Regions from separate parts of the Kocuria himachalensis genome, predicted to be linked through region 1. Evidence: predicted binding sites of a transcription regulator. Region 1 holds the regulator's gene; the other holds the start of a gene.
The links. Region 1 encodes HrcA, which represses chaperone genes, less so after heat shock. Its sites were predicted from a motif close to TTNGCACTCGNNNNNNNCGAGTGCNAA; they were not measured.

Region 1 (9,397 bases):
GGCGGGGGATCGAGTCCGGGTCCATCATGTCGTGCAGCGCGTCGTAGAGCGGTCGCAGGTACGGATCGATCTTCTCGCTGAGCGTGCCGGGCAGGAAGCCGAGCCGCTCCCCCGCCTCCACGGCCGGGCGCGTGAGGATGATCCGGGACACCTCCTTGGCCTGCAGCGCCTGGACCGCCTTGGCCATGGCGAGATAGGTCTTGCCCGTGCCGGCGGGACCGATGCCGAAGACCACGGTGTGCTCGTCGATGGCGTCGACGTAGGTCTTCTGGTGGAGGGTCTTCGGGCGGATCTTGCGACCGCGGCTGGAGAGGATGTTCTGGGTCAGGGCGCCGCTGGGACGGGCGGTGAGGTCCCGGCCGATCAGCTCGAGCAGCTGGGTGATCACCTGGGGGGTGACCGCGGTCTCGCGGCCGGCCAGGACCTTCAGCTCGTCGAAGAGGGTGGCGACGATCTGCACGGGCCCGCTCGGGCCCTCGATGCCGAGCTCGAGACCCCGCGGGCTGGTCGTGAGGCCCGGGAACGCCGTCTCCACCTGGCGCAGGGTGTCGTCCCCGGAGCCGAGGCACCGGACCATCGTCTCGCGGTCGGGGAAGGTGATGACGGTGCGGGCCGTCAGGGGGTGCGTGGTGCCGGGCAGCGTCTCAGTCATGGGTCCGGCCGCGCGGGCCGTGCTCTCGCTCTCTCGTGGGTCGCCGGGGAAGGGGCGGCGGACGGGACTCGTCCTCCCTCCAGGGTACCGCGCGGTACCGGCACCGGCGGTCGCCGGGCGCACATTCCGATTTGGTATCGGTCACGGCCACCGGGGCTCCTCGGCTGGGGACGCCCCCGGCCGCTGTGCTGGAATGGTCCGGTCCTCCGGCAGGGGGACAGGTGCGGCCTCCCCCAGTGCCGGCACCGCCCCCCGTCCGATCCCGGAAAGCCGAGGTGCGCGTCCCCCCATGGCCACTGCCCGTTCCCGGCCCGAGCCCGCCCGCGGCCGGTTCCCCGTGCTCGCGCTGACCGCCGTGGGCGTCCTCGTCCTCGGCGCGTGCGGCACCGGTCCGGAGCCTGCCCTCGACGGCACGGTCACCACGCCGGGCACGGCGCCGGCCCCGTCGACCACGGCGAGCACCGCCGACGGCCGGGTGGCCACCACGAAGCTGCCCGTCTACTGGGTGGGCCGCGCGAACGGGGAGGAGCGGCTGTTCCGGGAGTTCCGGGACGCCTCCGAGGCGGCCGCGGCCGTGGACCCCATCGCGGCGGCGGCGGCGCTGATGACCGGGGCGACCCCCGCGGACCCGGACTACCGGACCCTGTGGTCCCCGGTGGACCGGGTGGGCGCCTCGACGTCCCCCGGAGGGACCATCACCGTGGACCTGCCGTCCGAGGCCTTCCGCCCGGACCTGGACGACCGCGAGGTGCGGCTGGCCCTCCAGCAGCTCGCGCACACGGTCACCGCCACGGCGGCTACGGCGGGCCTGCTGCCCAAGGGCTCGGAGGCCGAGGTGGTGGTGCTCGTGGACGGCCGGCCCGACGAGGAGGTCTTCGGGTCCGTGCGCCTCGACGGCCCCCTCCGGCCCGACGAGGGGATGGCGGCGCCGATCTGGCTCGACGAACCGCGGCAGGACGAGCGGTCCGAGGGGACCCTGACCTTCTCGGGACGGGCACTGGACGGCGTCCGGGGCTGCCGATGGACCGTGGCCGGACCGGACGGGCAGCACGTCTCGAGCGGCGCGGCGGCCGTGGTCCCGCGGGGCGACGGGACCGTCGGGTTCCGGGCCGAGCTCGAGCTGGAGCCGGGCGACTACGTGGTGACGGTCGTCGGCCGGGACGCCGAGGGCGGGACCGTGCGCGACGACAAGGACGTGGAGGTCGTCGCCGGCTGAACCGGCCGCGCCGGGCTCAGCGGGACCCGGCGGCCCAGCGGCCCAGGGCGGCGCTGAGCACCGCCAGCGCGGCCGGGCCGGCCGTGGAGCTGCGCAGCACCTCCGGACCGAGCCGCACGGCGCCGGCCCCCGCTCCGGCCATTGCCTCGAGCTCCGTGGGTGCGATGCCCCCCTCGGGACCCACGACCAGGACGATCCGCTCGACGCCCGCCCAGGGGTCGCCGGCGGCGCCCGGCATGTCGGCGAGGGAGTCGCGCGCCTCCTCGTGCAGGACCAGGCCCCGGGTCCCCGGCTCCCCGAGCAGGCGGGCGAGCTCGCGGGTGGTGCACAGGGGCAGCACCTCGGGCCAGGCCGCCCGCCGGGACTGCTTCGCGGCGGCCGCGACGGTGTGCACCCACTTCTCGTGGCTCTTGGCGGCCCGCTCCTTCTTCCACCGCACGATCGAGCGGTCGGCCTGCCAGGGCACCACCGCGTCGACGCCCAGCTCGGTGGCCGTCTCCACGGCCAGCAGGTCCCGCTCGCCCTTCGCGAGGGCCTGGGCGAGGAGGAGCCGGGGGGTGCGGGCGGGCTCGGTGGTCACCGAGACGATGCCGACCTCCATGCTGTCCCGGTCCCCCGTGCGCAGCTCCCCGGTGGCCCGGGTGCCTGCGCCGTCGACGAGCTCGAGGCGCTCACCGGGCGCGAGACGGCGCACGGCGACGGCGTGCCGGGCCTCCGGGCCGGTGACGGTGAGCGCCGCCCCGGGGCCGAGGCCGGTGAGCCGGCCCGGCTCGACCTTGAAGACCGGCAGGCTCACAGGTCGGAGAACCTGTCCTTGAGCCGGGAGAAGAAGCCGCCGGAGCCGGCCGGGGAGTTCAGGGTGGTGCCGGTGGACTGGTCCTCGCCGCGCAGCCGGGACAGCTGCTCGAGCAGCTCGCGCTGTTCGTCGTCGAGAGCCGTGGGGGTCTCGACCTCGAGGTGGACGAACAGCTCGCCCCGGCCGCCGCCGCGCAGCCGGGTGGCCCCGAGCTCGTGCAGGGTCACGGTGTGGCCGGTCTGCGTGCCGGGGCCCACGGGCACCTCGCGCTCGCCGTCGAAGGTCTCGAGGGTCACGGTGGTGCCGAGGGCCGCGGAGGTCATGGGCACCCGGACGCGGGCGTGCAGGTCGTCGCCCTGGCGCTCGAACGTGGGGTCGGGGTCGACCTTGAGCTCGACGTAGAGGTCGCCGTTCGGCCCGCCGGCGGTGCCGGCCTCGCCCTGCCCCGAGAGGCGGATGCGGTTGCCGGTCGAGACGCCGGCGGGGATCTTGACGGTCAGCGGGCGGCGGTCGCGCACGCGGCCCTCGCCGTAGCACTCGTGGCACGGGTGCTTGATGACGGTGCCGAAGCCCTGGCAGGTGGCGCACGGCGCCGCCGTGACCACGGTGCCGAGGATCGACTGGACCTGGCGCTGCACCTGGCCGGATCCGTGGCAGACGTCGCAGGTCTCGGGCTGGGTGCCCGCCTGGCAGCACGTGCCGCCGCAGGTGGGGCAGACCACGGCCGTGTCCACCGTGATCTTCTTCTCCGTGCCGAAGACCGCGTCCCTGAGGGAGACCCGGACGTTGATCAGGGCGTCCTGGCCCTGGCGCGTGCGGGACGCGGGGCCGCGCCGGCCGGAGCCGGCGCCGCCGGCGCCCTGGAAGAACGTGTCGAAGATGTCGGCGAAGCCGAAGCCCGTGCCGGGGAAGCCTCCGCCGAAGCCGGTGTCGGTGCCGTTCTCGTTGCCGGTCGCGTCGTAGACACGCCGCTTCTCCGGGTCGGAGAGGACGTCGTTGGCGTGCGAGAGGCGCTTGAAGTCCTCGGCGGCCTCGGGGCCGGAGTTGACGTCGGGGTGCAGCCGGCGGGCCTTCTTGCGGTAGGCCTTCTTGATCTCTTCCTGGCTGGCGTCCCGGGACACGCCCAGGGTCTCGTAGTGATCGCTCACCGTGGTCCGTTCTGTCGAGAGGTCTGTGGTGGGTTTCGCTGGAGGGCCCCGGGGAACGGGGCCCGCGGGGGCTCAGCCCCCGAGGATACGGGAGAGGTAGCGGGCGACGGCGCGCACGGCGGCCATCGTGGACGGGTAGTCCATGCGCATGGGGCCCACGACCCCCACCTTCGACTGCGGCCCGTAGCCGGTGGCGACGACGGCGGCCTCGGACAGGGGGCCCTCGGCGTTCTCCGTGCCGATCCGCACGGCGACCCCGCGGGCGTCCTGCTCCATCTCGGACAGCAGCCGGAGCATCACCACCTGCTCCTCGAGGGCCTCGAGGACCGGGCCGATGCTCAGGTGGAAGTCCCCGGTGGAGCGGGCGAGGTTGGCGGTGCCCGCCATGACCATCCGGTGCTCGGCTCCCCCGGCCGCGAGGGCGCCGACGGCCTCCCCCACGGCGGCGGCGGCCGGTTGCAGCGGCGGGGCGGTGCCTGCCGCCATCACCGCGAGGGCGTCCGGCACCGCGGTCAGGGAGCGCCCGACCACGGCCGCCAGCACCCGGGCGCGCAGCTCGAGCAACTGGGAATCCTCGAGAGGCGCCCGCAGCACGGCGACGCGCTGGGCCACCCGGCCGTTGGTGGGGATGAGCACCACGAGCACCCGGCCGGCCCCGAGGTCCACGACCTCGACGTGGCGCACGGTCACGCCGGAGGCGTGCGGGTACTGCACGACCGCGACCTGCTGGGTGAGCTGCGCGAGCAGCCGCACGGTGCGCTCCATGACGTCGTCGATGTCGGCGGCGTCGTCGAGCAGCCGCTGGATGGCCCGTCGTTCCGGGCCCGAGAGCGGCTTGACGGCCGCGATCTGGTCGACGAACGTGCGGTAGCCCTTGTCCGTGGGGATCCGGCCCGAGCTCGTGTGGGGGGCCGTGATCAGGCCCTCCTCCTCGAGCGCGGCCATGTCGTTGCGCACGGTGGCCGAGGAGACGCCGAGCCGGTGCCGGTCCACGAGGGCCTTGGAGCCCACGGGCTCGCGGAAGTGCACGTAGTCCTCCACGATGGCCTGCAGGATCTGCAGTCGTCTCGGATGGTTCACGTCGCTCCTCCCCGGTTCGTCCTCGCCCCCGACCCGTCCTGGCACTCGGGCGGGCACAGTGCTAACGCCGTCCAGTGTAGCCCCCGTGTCCGACGGCCGGTCCGCCGCCCGCGGTTTGGTACGCTTCCGGCTGATCCGCGCCGGACGCGCGGCACCGCGACCCGGGAGGACGACCATGAGCGACCACGGCTGGGGGCCGCGCAGCCTCGACGACGACGCCCTCGCCCGCCGCCGGCCGGTCTCCGCGGAGGTCCCGGTCGCCCCGGGGATGCTGCTGGAGGACGTCACGACCGGCTGGGTCGGCGCCGTCGTGTCCCTGGAGACCATCGGCGGCATGCGCGTGATGGGCCTCGAGGACCGGAGAGGGCGGGTCAAGGCGTTCCCCCTGGGTCCGGGCTTCCTGCTCGAGGGCGATCCCGTGGTCGTCGTCGAGCCCCGCCGGGCCCCCGCCGCGAAGAAGCCCTCCCGCACGCGCTCGGGATCCGTGGCCGTCGAGGGGTTGCGCGCGAGCACCGCGAAGGCCTCCCGCGTGTGGGTCGAGGGCTACCACGACGCCGAGCTGGTGGCCAAGGTCTGGGGGCACGACCTGGCGGTCGAGGGCATCGTGGTGGAGCCGCTGCACGGCATCGACGACCTGCCCGCCGCCGTGCGGGAGTTCGGGCCGGGCCCCGGGCGGCGGCTCGGCGTCCTCGTCGACCACCTCGTGGCCGGTTCCAAGGAGTCCAGGATCGCCGCGGAGACCATGCGCCTGCCCGGCGCCGCGGGCAACGTCCTGGTGCTGGGCCACCCCTACGTCGACATCTGGCAGGCGGTCAAGCCGCGCACGCTGGGCATCGACGGCTGGCCCGTGGTCCCGCGGGGCACCGACTGGAAGACCGGCACCGCCGCCGCCCTCGGGTGGCCGCACCGCACCCCCGGCGACCTGGGACGGGCCTGGCAGCACATCCTCTCCCGCGTGGACAGCTACGCCGATCTCGAGCCGTCCCTGCTGGGCCGGGTGGAGGAGCTCATCGACTTCCTCACCGCGCCCGGGGCCTGACCCGGTTCCCTCCCCGTGCACGGGGCCCGGCCGCGGGGCGTCACAAAGGCACACGTGCGCGGGCTCGATCCCCGGCTGTCCGGACCGGTCGGTAGGATGGTCGTGTCCCACCCACCGTCCGCGGCCCCGCCGCGGTCCCACCGCCGAAGGACATCCGTGCCCGTGCAGACCGACCCCCGATCGAGCCGCGACAACGCCGGGGCCCCGTTCGAGGGCCTCTCCCCCGTGGCCCAGCCGCTGACCGTCTCCGAGGACCACCAGTGGGCGACCCTGGCGCACTTCGGCGGCGTCGTCGGCTTCCTCCCCTCGTTCCTCGTCCACCGCGTCTTCCGCGGGCGCGGCCCGTTCACCGAGCAGGAGTCGAGGGAGGCCATGAACTTCACTCTGCTGCCGACTCTCGTGGTGGTGGCCGGGATCCTGCTCGCGCCGGTGCCGTTCATCGGGTGGTTCTTCGCGCTCGCCGCGGCCGCCGCGTGGCTGCTGCTCGCGGTCGGCTCCCTCATCGGCGGCGTCCGGGTCAACGGCGGCGAGCCGCACCTGTACCGCTTCAACACCCGGCTCTACGACCGGCTGGCCGACCGCCTCCGCGAGCGGTCCCGCGAGCGCGCCGCGCGCGGCTAACACCTTGCCCCGCTGGGGCGCCCCGGCCGGGGCGCCCGGTCCTCGCGCAGGCGGTCGTGACCGGGGCGGCCGGTCCTCGAACCGGCTCTCCCGACGGGATGCCTTCGTCAGGTGAGCAGCCGCCGCACCACGGCGTCGCCCAGGAGCCGGCCCCGCAGCGTCAGCACCACCGTGCCGCGCAGCGCCGCCGCGGGCTCCACCAGACCGTCGGCGATCAGCCCGGCCACCGCCGCACGCCCGTCCTCGGCCAGGGCGGCCGTGGGCAGTCCGTCCCGGATCCGGGCCTCGAGCATCACGCGCTCGAGGTGCCGGGTCCCCGCGTCGAGGATCTCGCGCCCGGCCGCGGGCGACTGCCGCGCGCGCACCCGGTTCGTGTAGGGCACGGGGTGCTTGAGGTTCCACCAGCGCGTCCCCCCCACGTGCGAGTGCGCCCCGGGCCCGATCCCCCACCAGTCCTGGTTGCGCCAGTACGCGAGGTTGTGCCGGCTGCGGTGGGCCCCGGCGTCCGCGCCGCCGGCGGGCCGGGCCCAGTTGCTCACCTCGTACCACTCGAAGCCGGCCTCCGCGAGCACCCGGTCCGCGAGCTCGTACTTGTCGGCCTGGTCGTCCTCGTCGATCGGCGGGACCTCCCCGCGCCGCATCCGCGCCGCGAGCTTCGTCCCGTCCTCGATGATCAGCGAGTACGCGGAGACGTGGTCGGGCGCGTAGCCCACGGCCGTGCGCACCGAGTGCTCCCAGTCGGCCAGGGACTCCCCCGGGGTGCCGTAGATCAGGTCCACGCTGACGCCCAGGCCCGCCTCGCGGGCCCACCGGACCGCGCGCGGCACGTTGTCGGGGTCGTGCGTGCGGTCCAGGACGGCGAGCACGTGCGGGACGGCGGACTGCATCCCGAAGGACACCCGGGTCACCCCCGCCGACGCCAGCACCGCCAGGGACTCGGGCGTCACGGAGTCCGGATTGGCCTCGGTGGTCACCTCGGCGCCCGCGGCGAGCCCGAAGCTCTCCCGGGCCTGCACCAGGACGGCGGCGAGGTCCTCGGCGGGGAGCAGGGTGGGGGTGCCGCCGCCGAAGAACACGCTGTGCAGCGGGCGGGGGGCGGTCCCGGAGTCCTCGAGCACCCGGCGCGCCCAGCGGACCTCCGCCGCGGCGTCGCCGGCGTAGGCGTCCTGGGACACCCCGGACCCGAGCTCCACGGCCGTGTAGGTGTTGAAGTCGCAGTAGCCGCACCGGACCGCGCAGAACGGCACGTGCACGTAGAGGCTGAGCGTGCGGTCCGCGGAGCCCTCGGCGGCGGAGGGCGGCAGCAGTCCGTCGAGCGGGCCGGGCAGGCCCTCCGGCTGGGCGGGGGCCACTACTTCTTCTTGTCCTTCGCCCCGGCCTCGTCGGAGGACAGTGCCGCGACGAACGCCTCCTGAGGGACCTCCACGCGGCCCACCATCTTCATCCGCTTCTTGCCCTCCTTCTGCTTCTCGAGCAGCTTGCGCTTGCGCGAGATGTCGCCGCCGTAGCACTTGGAGAGCACGTCCTTGCGGATCGCCCGGATGTTCTCGCGGGCGATCACCCGGGAGCCGATGGCCGCCTGGATGGGGACCTCGAACTGCTGGCGCGGGATGAGCTCGCGCAGCTTGCCGGTCATCATCACCCCGTAGGCGTACGCCTTGTCCCGGTGGGTGATCGCGCTGAAGGCGTCCACCGGCTCGCCCTGCAGGAGGATGTCCACCTTGACGAGGTCCGCGGCCTCCTCGCCCTCGGCCTTCCAGTCCAGGGACGCGTAGCCCTTGGTGCGCGACTTCAGCTGGTCGAAGAAGTCGAAGACGATCTCGGCCAGGGGCAGCCGGTAGCGCAGCTCCACCCGGTCCTCGGAGAGGTAGTCCATGCCCTTGAGCTGACCGCGCTTGGACTGGCACAGCTCCATGATCGCGCCGATGAACTCGGACGGGGCCAGCACCGTCGCGGCGACCATGGGCTCGCGGATCTCGGCGATCTTCCCCTCGGGGAACTCGGACGGGTTCGTGACCATCCGCTCGGAACGGTCCTCGAGGGTGACGTTGTAGCTCACGGACGGCGCGGTGGAGATCAGGTCGAGGTTGAACTCGCGCTCGAGGCGCTCCCGGACGATCTCGAGGTGGAGCAGTCCCAGGAACCCGCAGCGGAAGCCGAAGCCCAGGGCCGCAGAGTTCTCGGGCTCGTAGACCAGGGCGGCGTCGTTGAGCTGGAGCTTGTCCAGGGCGTCGCGCAGGACCGGGTAGTCGGAGCCGTCGATGGGGAACAGCCCCGAGAAGACCATCGGCTTGGGGTCCTCGTAGCCGCCCAGGTCCTCCATCGCCGGCCGCTGGTGGTTGGTCACCGTGTCCCCCACCCGGGACTGGCGCACGTCCTTGACCCCGGTGATGAGATAGCCGACCTCGCCCACGCCCAGTCCCTCCGTGGGCTTCGGCTCGGGCGAGATGACCCCGATCTCCAGCAGCTCGTGCTGCGCGCCGGTGGACATCATCCGGATCCGCTCGCGCGGGGTCAGCCGGCCGTCGACCACGCGGACGTAGGTGACCACGCCGCGGTAGGTGTCGTAGACCGAGTCGAAGATCATGGCCCGCGACGGCGCGTCCGCGTCGCCCTGCGGGGCGGGGACCAGCTCCACGATCCGGTCGAGCAGTGCCTCGACGCCCTCCCCGGTCTTGCCGGAGACCCGCAGCACGTCCTCGGGGTCCACGCCGATGAGGTTGCCGAGCTCCCGGGCGTACTTCTCCGGCTGGGCCGCGGGCAGGTCGATCTTGTTGAGCACCGGGATGATCGTGAGGTCGTTCTCCATGGCCAGGTAGAGGTTCGCCAGGGTCTGCGCCTCGAT
Region 2 (11,477 bases), on a different contig from region 1:
GCTGTCCACGTAGGTGATCCGGTCCTGCTGCGCCGCGGAGGTGCCGTTGACGAGCTCGTTGTCGAGCACCTGCTGGGCGGCCTCGCCGCCGGACTGGCCGATGGCGGTGTCGCGGTCCAGGACGAAGAGGTGGTCGGGGTCCGCGGCGGCGATCGCCTCGAAGGAGACGGCCTCGCCGTGGGTGCCCTCGGCCTGGACGTCGGCGGCGGACTCGAAGCCCAGCAGGTCGAAGACGATGTTGCCGAAGCGCGAGTTCGGGCCGTAGGCGTTGACCTCGCCGGCGCTGGTCAGCACGAACATCGCGGTGCCGGCCTCGGCGGTGCGGGCCTTCGTCTCCTCGACCTGCTCCTCGATGGCGGCCAGCCGCTCCTCGACCTCGGTCTCCTTGCCGAAGATCTCGCCGAGCGTCCGGGACTGGTCGGTGAAGGAGTTCAGCGCGTCGGTCTGGTCGAGCGAGAGGTCCACGGTGGGGGCGATCTCGGCGAGCTCGTCGTAGAAGTCGGCGGTGCGCCCCGAGATGATGATCAGGTCCGGGGCGGCCTCGGCGACGGCCTCCAGGTCCGGCTCCTTCATGGACCCCGCGTTGACGTACTCGTCCGACCCGTACTCGGAGAACTGCTCCGGCAGGCTGCCGCCCTTCGGCAGGCCCTGGACGTCCTCGTCCAGCGCCTGCATCGAGTCGAGGACCCCGAGGTCGAACGTGATCACGTTCTGCGGGTCCACGGGGACGTCCGTGGTGCCCTGCGCGTGCTCCACGCTGACGGTCTCCGCCGAGGCGGCGCTCGGCGAGCCCTCCTCGGTGGTCGCCGCGCCGGAGGTCGAGCAGCCCGCGAGGGCCAGGGCCGAGACGGCGGCCAGCAGGGCGGTGGAGCGGTGTCGGAGAGTGCGGTTCATGGTCTTCCTTCGTGCAGGGGGCGCCGGCGTGCTCCGGGGCGGAGGACACCGGCGGGGTCCGGTGGGCGCGACGAACCCGCACACCGGTGTGCGGGGACGACGGGGAGGGCACCGCTGCTCGGCCGAGGTAAGGGTTGCCTTACCGCTCAACCTAGAGGGTCGTGCGGGCGTGAGGCAAATCATTGGCGAACACCGGCGTGACGTAATTCGTTCAGCGCCGTTCCCGGCCGCCCCGCCCATTGGCACTCGCCTTGACCGACTGCCAGCCCCCTCCTACAGTTGGCCTTGGCACTCTCCGGGTGAGGGTGCTAAGGGCCAGGCGATCGACCGGCACCGCGACGGCGGTCGGTGCGCCGACCGGCCCGAAGCCCGACGGCGGGCTCCGCCCGCGGTCGCCCACCGTTTTCCACCCCTACAGACAAGGAGAGATCGTGTCGGTCTCCATCAAGCCTCTCGAGGATCGCATCGTCGTCCAGCCGCTCGCCGCTGAGCAGACCACCGCGTCCGGTCTCGTCATCCCGGACACCGCCAAGGAGAAGCCCCAGGAGGGCAAGGTTCTGGCCGTCGGTCCCGGTCGTGTCGACGACTCCGGCAACCGCATCCCGGTCGACGTCAAGGAGGGCGACGTCGTGATCTTCTCCAAGTACGGCGGGACCGAGGTCAAGTACAACGGCGAGGAGTACCTGGTGCTCCCGGCCCGCGACGTGCTCGCCGTCGTCGAGAAGTAGACCGGGCCGCACCGACCCGGCGCAGACCGCGCAGTCCTGACGAAGGGTGCCCGCCGCACGCCCCGCTGTTCCGGCGGGCCCGCGGCGGGCACCCTTCGCCGATCCAGATCCCCGACATCCGCTGGCGACCCCAGCCACCCCAGAAGGAGCTCTTCGCCCATGGCCAAGCAGCTGGCGTTCGACGACGCCGCCCGCAAGTCCCTCGAGAACGGCGTCAACAAGCTCGCCGACACCGTCAAGGTCACCCTCGGCCCGCGCGGGCGCAACGTGGTGCTCGACAAGAAGTGGGGCGCCCCCACCATCACCAACGACGGCGTGACCATCGCCCGCGAGGTCGAGCTCGACGACCCGTACGAGAACCTCGGGGCCCAGCTCGCCAAGGAGGTGGCGACCAAGACCAACGACGTCGCCGGCGACGGCACCACCACCGCCACCGTGCTCGCCCAGGCCCTGGTCAAGGAGGGCCTGCGCAACGTGGCCGCCGGGGCCGACCCGCTGAGCCTCAAGCGCGGCATCGAGAAGGCCGTCGAGGCCGTCTCCGAGCGCCTGCTCGAGAACGCCCGCCCCGTGGAGGGCGCCAACGTCGCCCACGTGGCGACCATCTCGGCGCAGGACCCGGCGATCGGCGAGCTCATCGCCCGGGCCTTCGAGACCGTCGGCAAGGACGGCGTCATCACGATCGAGGACGGCTCGAGCACCGAGGTCGAGCTCGACGTCACCGAGGGCATGCAGTTCGACAAGGGCTACCTGTCCCCGTCCTTCGTGACCGACGCCGAGCGCCAGGAAGCGGTCATGGAGAACTCCCTGGTGCTGCTGTACCAGGGCAAGATCTCCTCCGTCCCGGAGCTCATGCCCGTGCTGGAGAAGGTCCTCCAGGCCAAGAAGCCGCTGACCATCATCGCCGAGGACGTCGAGGGCGAGGCCCTGTCCACCCTGGTGGTCAACAAATTGCGCGGCACCCTCGACGTCGTGGCCCTCAAGGCCCCCGGCTTCGGCGACCGCCGCAAGGCGATCCTGCAGGACCTCGCCGTCCTCACCGGTGGCCAGCTCATCACCAGCGAACTGGGCATCAGCCTCGACCAGGTCACGCTGGAGCAGCTGGGCACCGCCCGCCGCGTCACGGTCACCAAGAACACGACCACCCTGGTCGACGGCGGCGGCACCCAGGCCGAGATCGAGGACCGGGTCGCCACGATCCGCGCCGAGGCCGAGCGCAGCGACTCCGAGTGGGACCGCGAGAAGCTGCAGGAGCGCCTCGCCCGCCTGGCCGGCGGCGTCTCCGTGATCAAGGTCGGCGCGGCCACCGAGGTGGAGGCGAAGGAGCGCAAGCACCGCATCGAGGACGCCGTGTCCTCGACGCGCGCGGCCCTCGAGCAGGGCATCGTCTCCGGCGGCGGCACCGCCCTCGTGCAGGCCGCGAAGGTCCTCGACGAGTCCGACCTCGGGCTCACCGGCGACGCCGCGACCGCCCTCGGCATCGTCCGCCGCGCCCTCCGGCAGCCGCTGTACTGGATCGCCCAGAACGCCGGCCAGGACGGGGCCGTGGTGGCCTCCCGCGTGGCCGAGCTCGAGGCCGGCCACGGCTACGACGCCGCCACCGGCGAGTACGTCGAGATGGTCGGCGCGGGCATCATCGACCCGGTCAAGGTCACCCGCTCGGCGCTGCAGAACGCCGCGTCCATCGCGGCGCTCGTGCTGACCACCGAGACGCTCGTGACGGACAAGCCCGCCGACGACGACGGGCACAGCCACCAGCACTGACCGACAGCACCGACCCGGCTCGCCCTCGGACCCGTCCCACCACCGGTGGGGCGGGTCCGTCGCCGTCCCGGGGTGCGCACCGTGACCTCCGGTAGAGTGCGGGGGTCCGCCCGACCACTGCCGCGCCCCCAGCGGCACGGTGTTCCCAGGAGATGCCCATGACGACCCTCGGTGAGCAGAGCACGCCCGCCGGTGTCGAGCCGGCCACGGCCCGGCGGGTGGCCCGGTACGCCGGGTTCCGCCCCGAGGTGCAGGGGCTGCGGTTCGTCGCGGTGCTGCTCGTGGTGGTCTACCACGTCTTCCTGGACCGGGTGTCCGGGGGCGTGGACGTCTTCCTGCTGATCTCGGCGTTCTTCCTGACCCTGTCCTTCGTGCGCAAGCTCGAGGCGGGGCGCCCGCTGGCGCTGGGACGGTACTGGCTGCACGTGTTCAAGCGGCTGCTGCCCCTGGCGGTGCTCACCGTCCTGGCCACCCTGGTGCTGGCGTGGTGGTTCTTCCCGGAGGCGCGGATCGACCGGGTCCGCACGGAGGCCCTGGCCTCGGTGTTCTACGTGGAGAACTGGGCGCTGGCGCTGGCCCAGGTGGACTACTACGCGGCCGACGACTCCACGGCCTCCCCGTTCCAGCACTTCTGGTCCCTGTCGGTGCAGGGACAGGTGTTCCTGCTGTGGCCGCTGGTGTTCGGGGCGGCGTGGCTGGTGTGCCGGAGCGGGCGGTGGCGGCCGGTGCCGGTGCTGGCCGTGTGCTTCGGGCTGATCTTCGCGGTCTCCCTCGCGTGGTCGGTGCACACGACCGCCACGGACCAGGCGTTCGCCTACTTCGACACCCGGGCCCGGCTGTGGGAGTTCGCCCTGGGCTCGCTGCTGGCTCTGGCGGTGCCGTACCTGCACCCGCCGCGGGCGATGCGCGTGGCGCTGGGCTGGGCCGGGATGGCCAGCATGGTCTCGGTCGGGGTGCTGATCGACGTGCAGGGCGCCTTCCCGGGATGGATCGCGCTGTGGCCGCTGCTCTCGGCGGCGGCGGTCATCGTCGCCGGACAGTCCGGCTCCCCGTTCGGCCTGGACCGGCTCCTGGCCTCCCGGCCGCTGGTGCGGCTGGGGGACGCCTCGTACGCGCTGTACCTGGTGCACTGGCCGCTGCTGATCACCTACCTGGTGCTGCGGGACCGGCCGGTGGCCGGTCCGCGGTCGGGGGTCGTGATCATCCTGGTCTCCCTGGTGCTGGCGGTGGCCGCCACGAAGCTGGTGGAGCGCCCGTTCCAGCGGTGGGCGTGGCCCGAGCGGGACAAGCGGCGGCTGGCGGTGTCCGTGGCGGTGAGCCTGGCGCTGGTCGCGGTGCCGGTGCTGGTGTGGCAGCAGGCCGACGCGCGGCGGGCGGCGGTGCTGGCGGAGCAGGCCGCCCGCAACAATCCGGGGGCCGCGGTGCTGGAGCCGGGCTTCGAGTTCCGGGGCGACCCGGACGCCCCGACCCTGCCCCTGGCCTCCGCGCTGGGCGACGAGTGGGTGGGACTGCCCGAGCCCTGCTCCGGGGCGTTCGCCCCCGAGCAGGAGGTCCTCGAGCAGTACTGCCGCCAGAGCCCGGCCCTGCCGGATCCCGAGCGCACGATCGCGGTGGTCGGCAACTCCCACATGGAGCAGTTCATGGGCGCGGTGATCCCCCTCGCGGAGGAGCGCAACTGGCAGCTCGTCGCCGTGCTGCAGCCGGGCTGCGCCTTCGCGGTGCGCCCGGAGGGGGACGCGTGCCACGCGGGCAACGACGCGGCGATCGAGTACGTGGAGCGGCTCGCGCCGGACGCGGTCATGACGACCTCGACCTACGCGGCCCGGATGGACGGCCCCGCCGAGGCCCTGGTCGGCGGGTTCCCGGAACTGGTCGACCGCCTCACGGGCCAGGGCATCGACGTCGTCGGCTTCCGGGACAACCCCCGGTTCGACTTCAACCCCTACGAGTGCGCCGAGCGCCACGGCCAGGACGCCGAGCAGTGCCGCGTCCCCGTCGAGCAGGTCCTGGCCCCCGTCAACCCGGCCGACGCCCTCCAGGACCGGAACGGCTTCGCCTCGCTCGACCTCACCGACCTCATCTGCCCGGAGGGACTGTGCCGCCCCGTGGTGGGCAACGTGCACGTCTTCTTCGACCCGCACCACCTCACGTGGACCTACGCGCGGACGATGGCGCCGGCCCTCGAGACGCGGCTCCCCGGCACGCTGCTCCAGGAGGTGCCCTCGTGAGCACGGTGCAGGCCGGTGCCCCGCGTCCGGGGCCGGGGGCCCCGTCCGCGGACGGCCCCGGAGGCGTCGATGCGGCCACGGCCCGGCGGGTGGCCCGGTACTCCGGGTTCCGCCCCGAGGTGCAGGGGCTGCGGTTCGTCGCGGTGCTGCTCGTGGTGGTCTACCACGTCTTCCTCGGCCGGGTCTCCGGCGGCGTGGACGTCTTCCTGCTGATCTCGGCGTTCTTCCTGACTCTGTCCTTCGTGCGCAAGCTCGAGGCGGGGCGCCCGCTGGCGCTGGGACGGTACTGGCTGCACGTGTTCAAGCGGCTGCTGCCCCTGGCGGTGCTCACCATCCTCGGCACCCTCGTCCTGGTGGCCGCCGTCTACCCCGGCTCCGACGCCGGGCAGTGGCGGTCCGAGGCGCTGGCCTCGGTGTTCTACGCGGAGAACTGGGCGCTGGCGCTGAGCGCCGTCGACTACTACGCCGCCGACCACTCGACCGCGTCGCCGTTCCAGCACTTCTGGTCCCTGTCCGTGCAGGGACAGGTGTTCCTGCTGTGGCCGCTGATCTTCGCCGCCACCTGGCTCCTCACGCGGCGGGGGACCCTCCGGCCCGTCCCCGTCCTGGTCGCGATGTTCGGCGCCGTGTTCCTGGCCTCCCTGGCGTGGTCGGTGCACAGCACGGCGGCGCAGCAGGAGTTCGCCTACTTCGACACCCGCACCCGGCTGTGGGAGTTCGCCCTCGGATCGCTGCTCGCCCTCGCCCTGCCGTACCTGAGGCCGCCGCGGACCGCCCGAGTGGCCCTGGGCTGGCTGGGGCTGGCCAGCATGGTCTCGGTGGGCGTGCTCGTCGACGTGCAGGGGGCGTTCCCCGGGTGGATCGCGCTGTGGCCGCTGCTCTCGGCGGCCGCGATCATCGTGGCCGGCCGGACCGGGTCCCCGTTCGGGCTGGACCGGATCCTCGCCTCGGCGCCCCTGGTGCGGCTGGGGGACTCCGCCTACGCCCTCTACCTCATCCACTGGCCGGTGCTGATCACCTACCTCGTGCTGCGCGACCGGCCCATGGCCGGGCCCCGCTCCGGGGTGGTGATCATCCTCGTGTCCCTGGTGCTCGCGGTGCTGGCCACCCGGCTGGTCGAGGACCGGTTCAAGGCCTGGGCGTGGCCGGAGCGGAACAAGCGGCGCCTCGCCGGGGTCGTGGTGCTCTGCCTCGCCCTGGTCGCCGCTCCCGTGCTCGCCTGGCAGCACGTGGAGGACCGGCGTGCCGACCGGATCCAGTCCGAGGCCGTCCGCAACAACCCCGGGGCCGCCGTCCTCGAGCCCGGCTTCGAGTTCCGCGGCGACCCGGACGCCCCGACCCTGCCCCTGCCGGAGGACCTGCCGAGACAGCCCGCCTCCCTCGGCGAGGCCTGCCCCGAGGACCTCGCCCTGCCGGAGGAGCTCCGCCGCTTCTGCCACGAGAGCGTCGCGCAGGCGGCCCCCGAGCGGACGGTGCTCGTGCTCGGCAACAGCCACCTGCAGCACTGGCTCCCCGCGCTGCGGCCCCTCGCGGAGGCCGAGCGGTGGCGGGTGCTGACCTGGATCCAGCCGGGCTGCTTCTACGCCGCCGCCGAGGACCAGCCGGGCTCGGAGAGCTGCCGGGCCTGGTTCGAGGGCGCCGAGCAGATGATCGGCACGGCCGACCCCGACCTCGTCGTGGTCCAGTCGACGTTCACGGACCAGGAGAGGGAGTTCCTCCGGCCCGGCCTGGAGCAGCGGATCCGCGAGCTCACCGACCGCGGGATCCCCGTCGTCGGGATCCGCGACACCCCCCGCTTCCCGGAGGCGCCGGCCGAGTGCGCAGTGCTGAACGGGGAGGACGACCCCCGGTGCACCTTCACGCACCCCATGGTGGGCACGCCCGATCCCGCGCTGCCGCTCGCCCGCGAGCTGCCGCTCTACTCGACCCTGGACCTCACCGACCTGATCTGCCCGGCGGGGCAGTGCCCGCCGGTCGTCGGCAACGTCTACGTGTACTGGGACGACGACCACCTCAGCCGGGTGTACTCGCAGAGCGCCGCCCCGGTCTTCGGCGAGCGGTTCCGGGAGGCCCTCAGCACGGACGGCCTCCGGCCCTGACCAGCACCCGGCCGCGGCGCCGGGACCCGCCGTGGGCACCGCCCCGCGCCGCCGTGCAGCCGTGCCGTGCGGCGCCGTCCGCGCCGGGACGCCCCCTGCCTCGGCGCCGCAGCACGGCGCCCCGTGCCTCGGCGCCGCAGCACGGCGCCCCGTGGGCGGGTGCCCCGCGCCGCGCCGGTCGTGCGATAAGGTCACGACGGGCCTTCCCCCGGCCCCGCCCCTCGTTCTTCCCCCTCGTTGTCCCCCTCGTTCTTCCCCCTCCGTTCGTCCTCCCCCCGTTCCCCCCTCCCGGCGCCGCCCCGCGGCCGCGCCGGGGACGCTCCCCCCTGGAGGTGCCCCGTGGCCACCGTGCACGCCACCGCTCCGCAACCGTCCACCGGGACCTCCGCAGGCGAGGACGCGGCGCAGCGGCGGGGAGGCCGGTACTCCGGGTTCCGCCCCGAGGTGCAGGGGCTGCGGGCGGTGGCGGTGCTGCTCGTGGTGGTCTACCACGTCTTCCTCGGCCGGGTCTCCGGCGGCGTGGACGTCTTCCTGCTGATCTCGGCGTTCTTCCTGACCCTGTCCTTCGTGCGCAAGCTCGAGGCGGGACGGCCCCTGGCGCTGGGACGGTACTGGCTGCACGTGTTCAAGCGGCTGCTGCCCCTGGCGGTGCTCACCATCCTGGCCACCCTGGTGCTGGTGGAGCTGTTCTACCCGGGCTACGACGCCGGGCAGTGGCGCTCCGAGGCGCTGGCCTCGGTGTTCTACGCGGAGAACTGGGCGCTGGCGCTGAGCGCCGTCGACTACTACGCCGCCGACCACTCGACCGCGTCGCCGTTCCAGCACTTCTGGTCCCTGTCCGTGCAGGGACAGGTGTTCCTGCTGTGGCCGCTGGTGTTCGGGGCGGCGTGGCTGATCGCGCGGAGGACCCGGTGGAGCCCCGTGCCGGTGCTGGCGGTGATCTTCGGGCTGGTCTTCGCGGCCTCCTTGGCGTGGTCGGTGCACAGCACGGCGGCGCAGCAGGAGTTCGCCTACTTCGACACCCGCACCCGGCTGTGGGAGTTCGCCCTCGGATCGCTGCTGGCCCTGGCCGTGCCCTGGATCCGGCCCGGCCGCAGGGGGCGCGTGGCACTCGGCTGGGCCGGGCTGCTGAGCATGGTCTCGGTGGGCGTGCTCGTCGACGTGCAGGGGGCGTTCCCCGGGTGGATCGCGCTGTGGCCGCTGCTCTCGGCGGCGGCGATCATCGTGGCCGGGCAGTCCGGGTCGCGCTTCGGCCTGGACCGGATCCTCGCCTCGGCGCCCCTGGTGCGGCTGGGGGACTCCGCCTACGCCCTCTACCTCATCCACTGGCCGGTGCTGATCACCTACCTCGTGCTGCGCGACCGGCCCATGGCCGGTCCCCGCTCCGGAGCGGCCATCGTCCTGGTCTGCCTGGTGCTCGCGGTGCTCGTCACCCGGCTGGTCGAGGACCCGCTCAAGCGCTGGGCCTGGCCCGAGCGGAGCCGGCTGCGGCTGGCCGCCGTGATCGTCGTGTGCCTCGCGGCGGTCGCGGTCCCCGTGACCGCGGCCCGGGTGGCCGAGGAGCGGCGGGCCCTCGAGATCTCCGCCGCCGCCGACCGCAACAACCCCGGGGCGGCCGCCCTGCTGCCGGGCTTCCGGTACCAGGGCGACCCGGACGCCGAGACCATCCCCGTGATCACCGGGGAGCCGTACGCCAAGCCGTCGCTCGGCGAGCCCTGCCCGCCCGGCACGGGGATCGACGAGCGCTTCCAGCAGTGGTGCTTCGACACCGTCCCGAACCCCGAGCCCTCCGCCACGATGCTGGTCATCGGCAACAGCCACGTGCACCAGTGGATCCCGGCCGTCGAGCTCCTGGCCGAGCGCAACGACTGGCGCGTGGTCACCTACATCCGCGGCAACTGCCTGTACGCCCTGCCGGAGGAGCAGGTGGCCGACCACGAGGCGTGCGCCCGCTGGCTCGAGGGCACCGACCCCGTGGTGGAGGCCGTGGGCCCGGACCTGGTGCTGGTGCAGGGCACCCGCAGCACGGACGAGGACCAGGAGCAGTTCACCCCCGGGATGGAGCAGCGCATCCGCGGGCTGGCGGAGCGCGGCATCCAGGTGGTCGGGCTGCGTGACAACGCCCGGTTCGACTTCGTCCCCGCACGCTGCGCCGCGGACCACGGGGCCGACGCCGCCGAGTGCACCGCCTCCCACGTGATCCTGGGCCCGGACAGCCCGCTGGCCCCGGTGGCCGAGCTGCCGCGGGTCACGATGGTCGACATGGGAGACCTCATCTGCCCGGACGGCACCTGCGCCCCGGTCGTCGGCAACGTGTTCACGTACTGGGACAACAACCACCTCACCGTCGAGTACGTCCGGACCCTGGCGCCCCTGTTCGCGGAACGGGTCGAGGAGGCCCTGCTCGCGGACGGGGCCGGGTTCCCCGTCGGGTCGTGAGAGCGGCCACAGCCGTCCGCCGGCCGGGGCCCGGCCCGTAGAATGGGTGCGACTCCCTCGAAGCTGAAAGGCCCCACCGTGTCGGATACCGCCGTCCCCACCGCCCTGTCCGAGGACCCCTTCGGGTTCACCGGCCTGACCTACGACGACGTCCTGCTGCTGCCCGGCAACACGGACGTCATCCCGTCCGAGGCGTCGACGCGCACCCGCCTGTCCCGGCGCATCAGCCTGGAGGTTCCGTTGCTGTCCGCCGCCATGGACACCGTCACCGAGTCCTCGATGGCGATCGCGATGGCCCGCCAGGGCGGCATCGGGGTGATCCACCGCAACCTCTCGATCCAGGACCAGGCCGAGCACGTGGACCGGGTGAAGCGCAGCGAGTCCGGGATGATCACCGACCCCGTGACCATCTCCCCGGAGGCGACCCTCGAGGAGCTGGACCGGCTCTGCGGCTACTACCGGGTGTCCGGCCTGCCCGTCGTGGACGCCGAGCAGAAGCTGCTGGGCATCATCACCAACCGCGACACCCGGTACCTGCCGGAGAGCGAGTTCCCGCGGCGACGGGTGCACGAGATCATGACGCCGATGCCGCTGATCACCGGCAAGGTCGGGATGGCGAAGGACGACGCCCACCAGCTGCTGGCGACCAACAAGATCGAGAAGCTGCCGCTCGTCGACGACGACGGCCGGCTCACGGGCCTGATCACGATCAAGGACTTCACCAAGGCCGAGCAGTACCCCCACGCCACCAAGGACGACGAGGGCCGGCTGCGCGTCGGCGCCGCCGTCGGCTTCTTCGGCGACGGCTTCGAGCGGGCCATGACCCTCGTCGAGGCCGGCGTGGACGCCCTGTTCATCGACACCGCCAACGGGCACTCCCAGGGCGTGCTGGACATGATCGCCCGGCTCAAGGCGGAGACCGCCGCCGCGCACGTCGACGTCATCGGCGGGCAGGCGGCCACCCGCCACGGCGCACAGGCCATCGTCGACGCCGGCGCGGACGCCGTGAAGGTGGGCGTGGGCCCCGGCTCGATCTGCACCACCCGCATCATCGCCGGCGTGGGCGTCCCCCAGATCACCGCCGTCAACGAGGCGGCGAAGGCGGCGATCCCGGCGGGCGTGCCCCTGATCGCCGACGGCGGCCTGCAGTACTCCGGCGACATCGGCAAGGCACTCGTGGCCGGCGCGGACTCCGTGATGGTCGGGTCCCTGCTCGCCGGCTGCGACGAGTCGCCGGGCGAGCTGATCTTCGTCAACGGCAAGCAGTTCAAGACCTACCGAGGAATGGGCTCCCTGGGGGCCATGCAGTCCCGCGGCAAGAACACCTC

Region 2: the regulator HrcA is predicted to act here: its motif matches at 1,134-1,160, upstream of groES (co-chaperone GroES).

Annotation. Positions count from the first base shown of each region.
Region 1 is NZ_BAAGPL010000008.1:38,193-47,589, reverse strand. It holds gene ACYVM4_RS05725 (PhoH family protein) at 1-652, opposite strand, end outside; gene ACYVM4_RS05720 (GerMN domain-containing protein) at 942-1,868, shown strand; gene ACYVM4_RS05715 (16S rRNA (uracil(1498)-N(3))-methyltransferase) at 1,885-2,664, opposite strand; gene dnaJ (molecular chaperone DnaJ) at 2,661-3,812, opposite strand; gene hrcA (heat-inducible transcriptional repressor HrcA) at 3,885-4,892, opposite strand; gene ACYVM4_RS05700 (DUF3097 domain-containing protein) at 5,068-5,931, shown strand; gene ACYVM4_RS05695 (DUF4870 domain-containing protein) at 6,088-6,552, shown strand; gene hemW (radical SAM family heme chaperone HemW) at 6,660-7,904, opposite strand; gene lepA (translation elongation factor 4) at 7,904-9,397, opposite strand, start outside.
Region 2 is NZ_BAAGPL010000005.1:199,568-211,044, reverse strand. It holds gene ACYVM4_RS04375 (siderophore ABC transporter substrate-binding protein) at 1-894, opposite strand, end outside; gene groES (co-chaperone GroES) at 1,326-1,622, shown strand; gene groL (chaperonin GroEL) at 1,782-3,383, shown strand; gene ACYVM4_RS04360 (acyltransferase family protein) at 3,542-5,611, shown strand; gene ACYVM4_RS04355 (acyltransferase family protein) at 5,608-7,710, shown strand; gene ACYVM4_RS04350 (acyltransferase family protein) at 8,050-10,149, shown strand; gene guaB (IMP dehydrogenase) at 10,228-11,477, shown strand, end outside.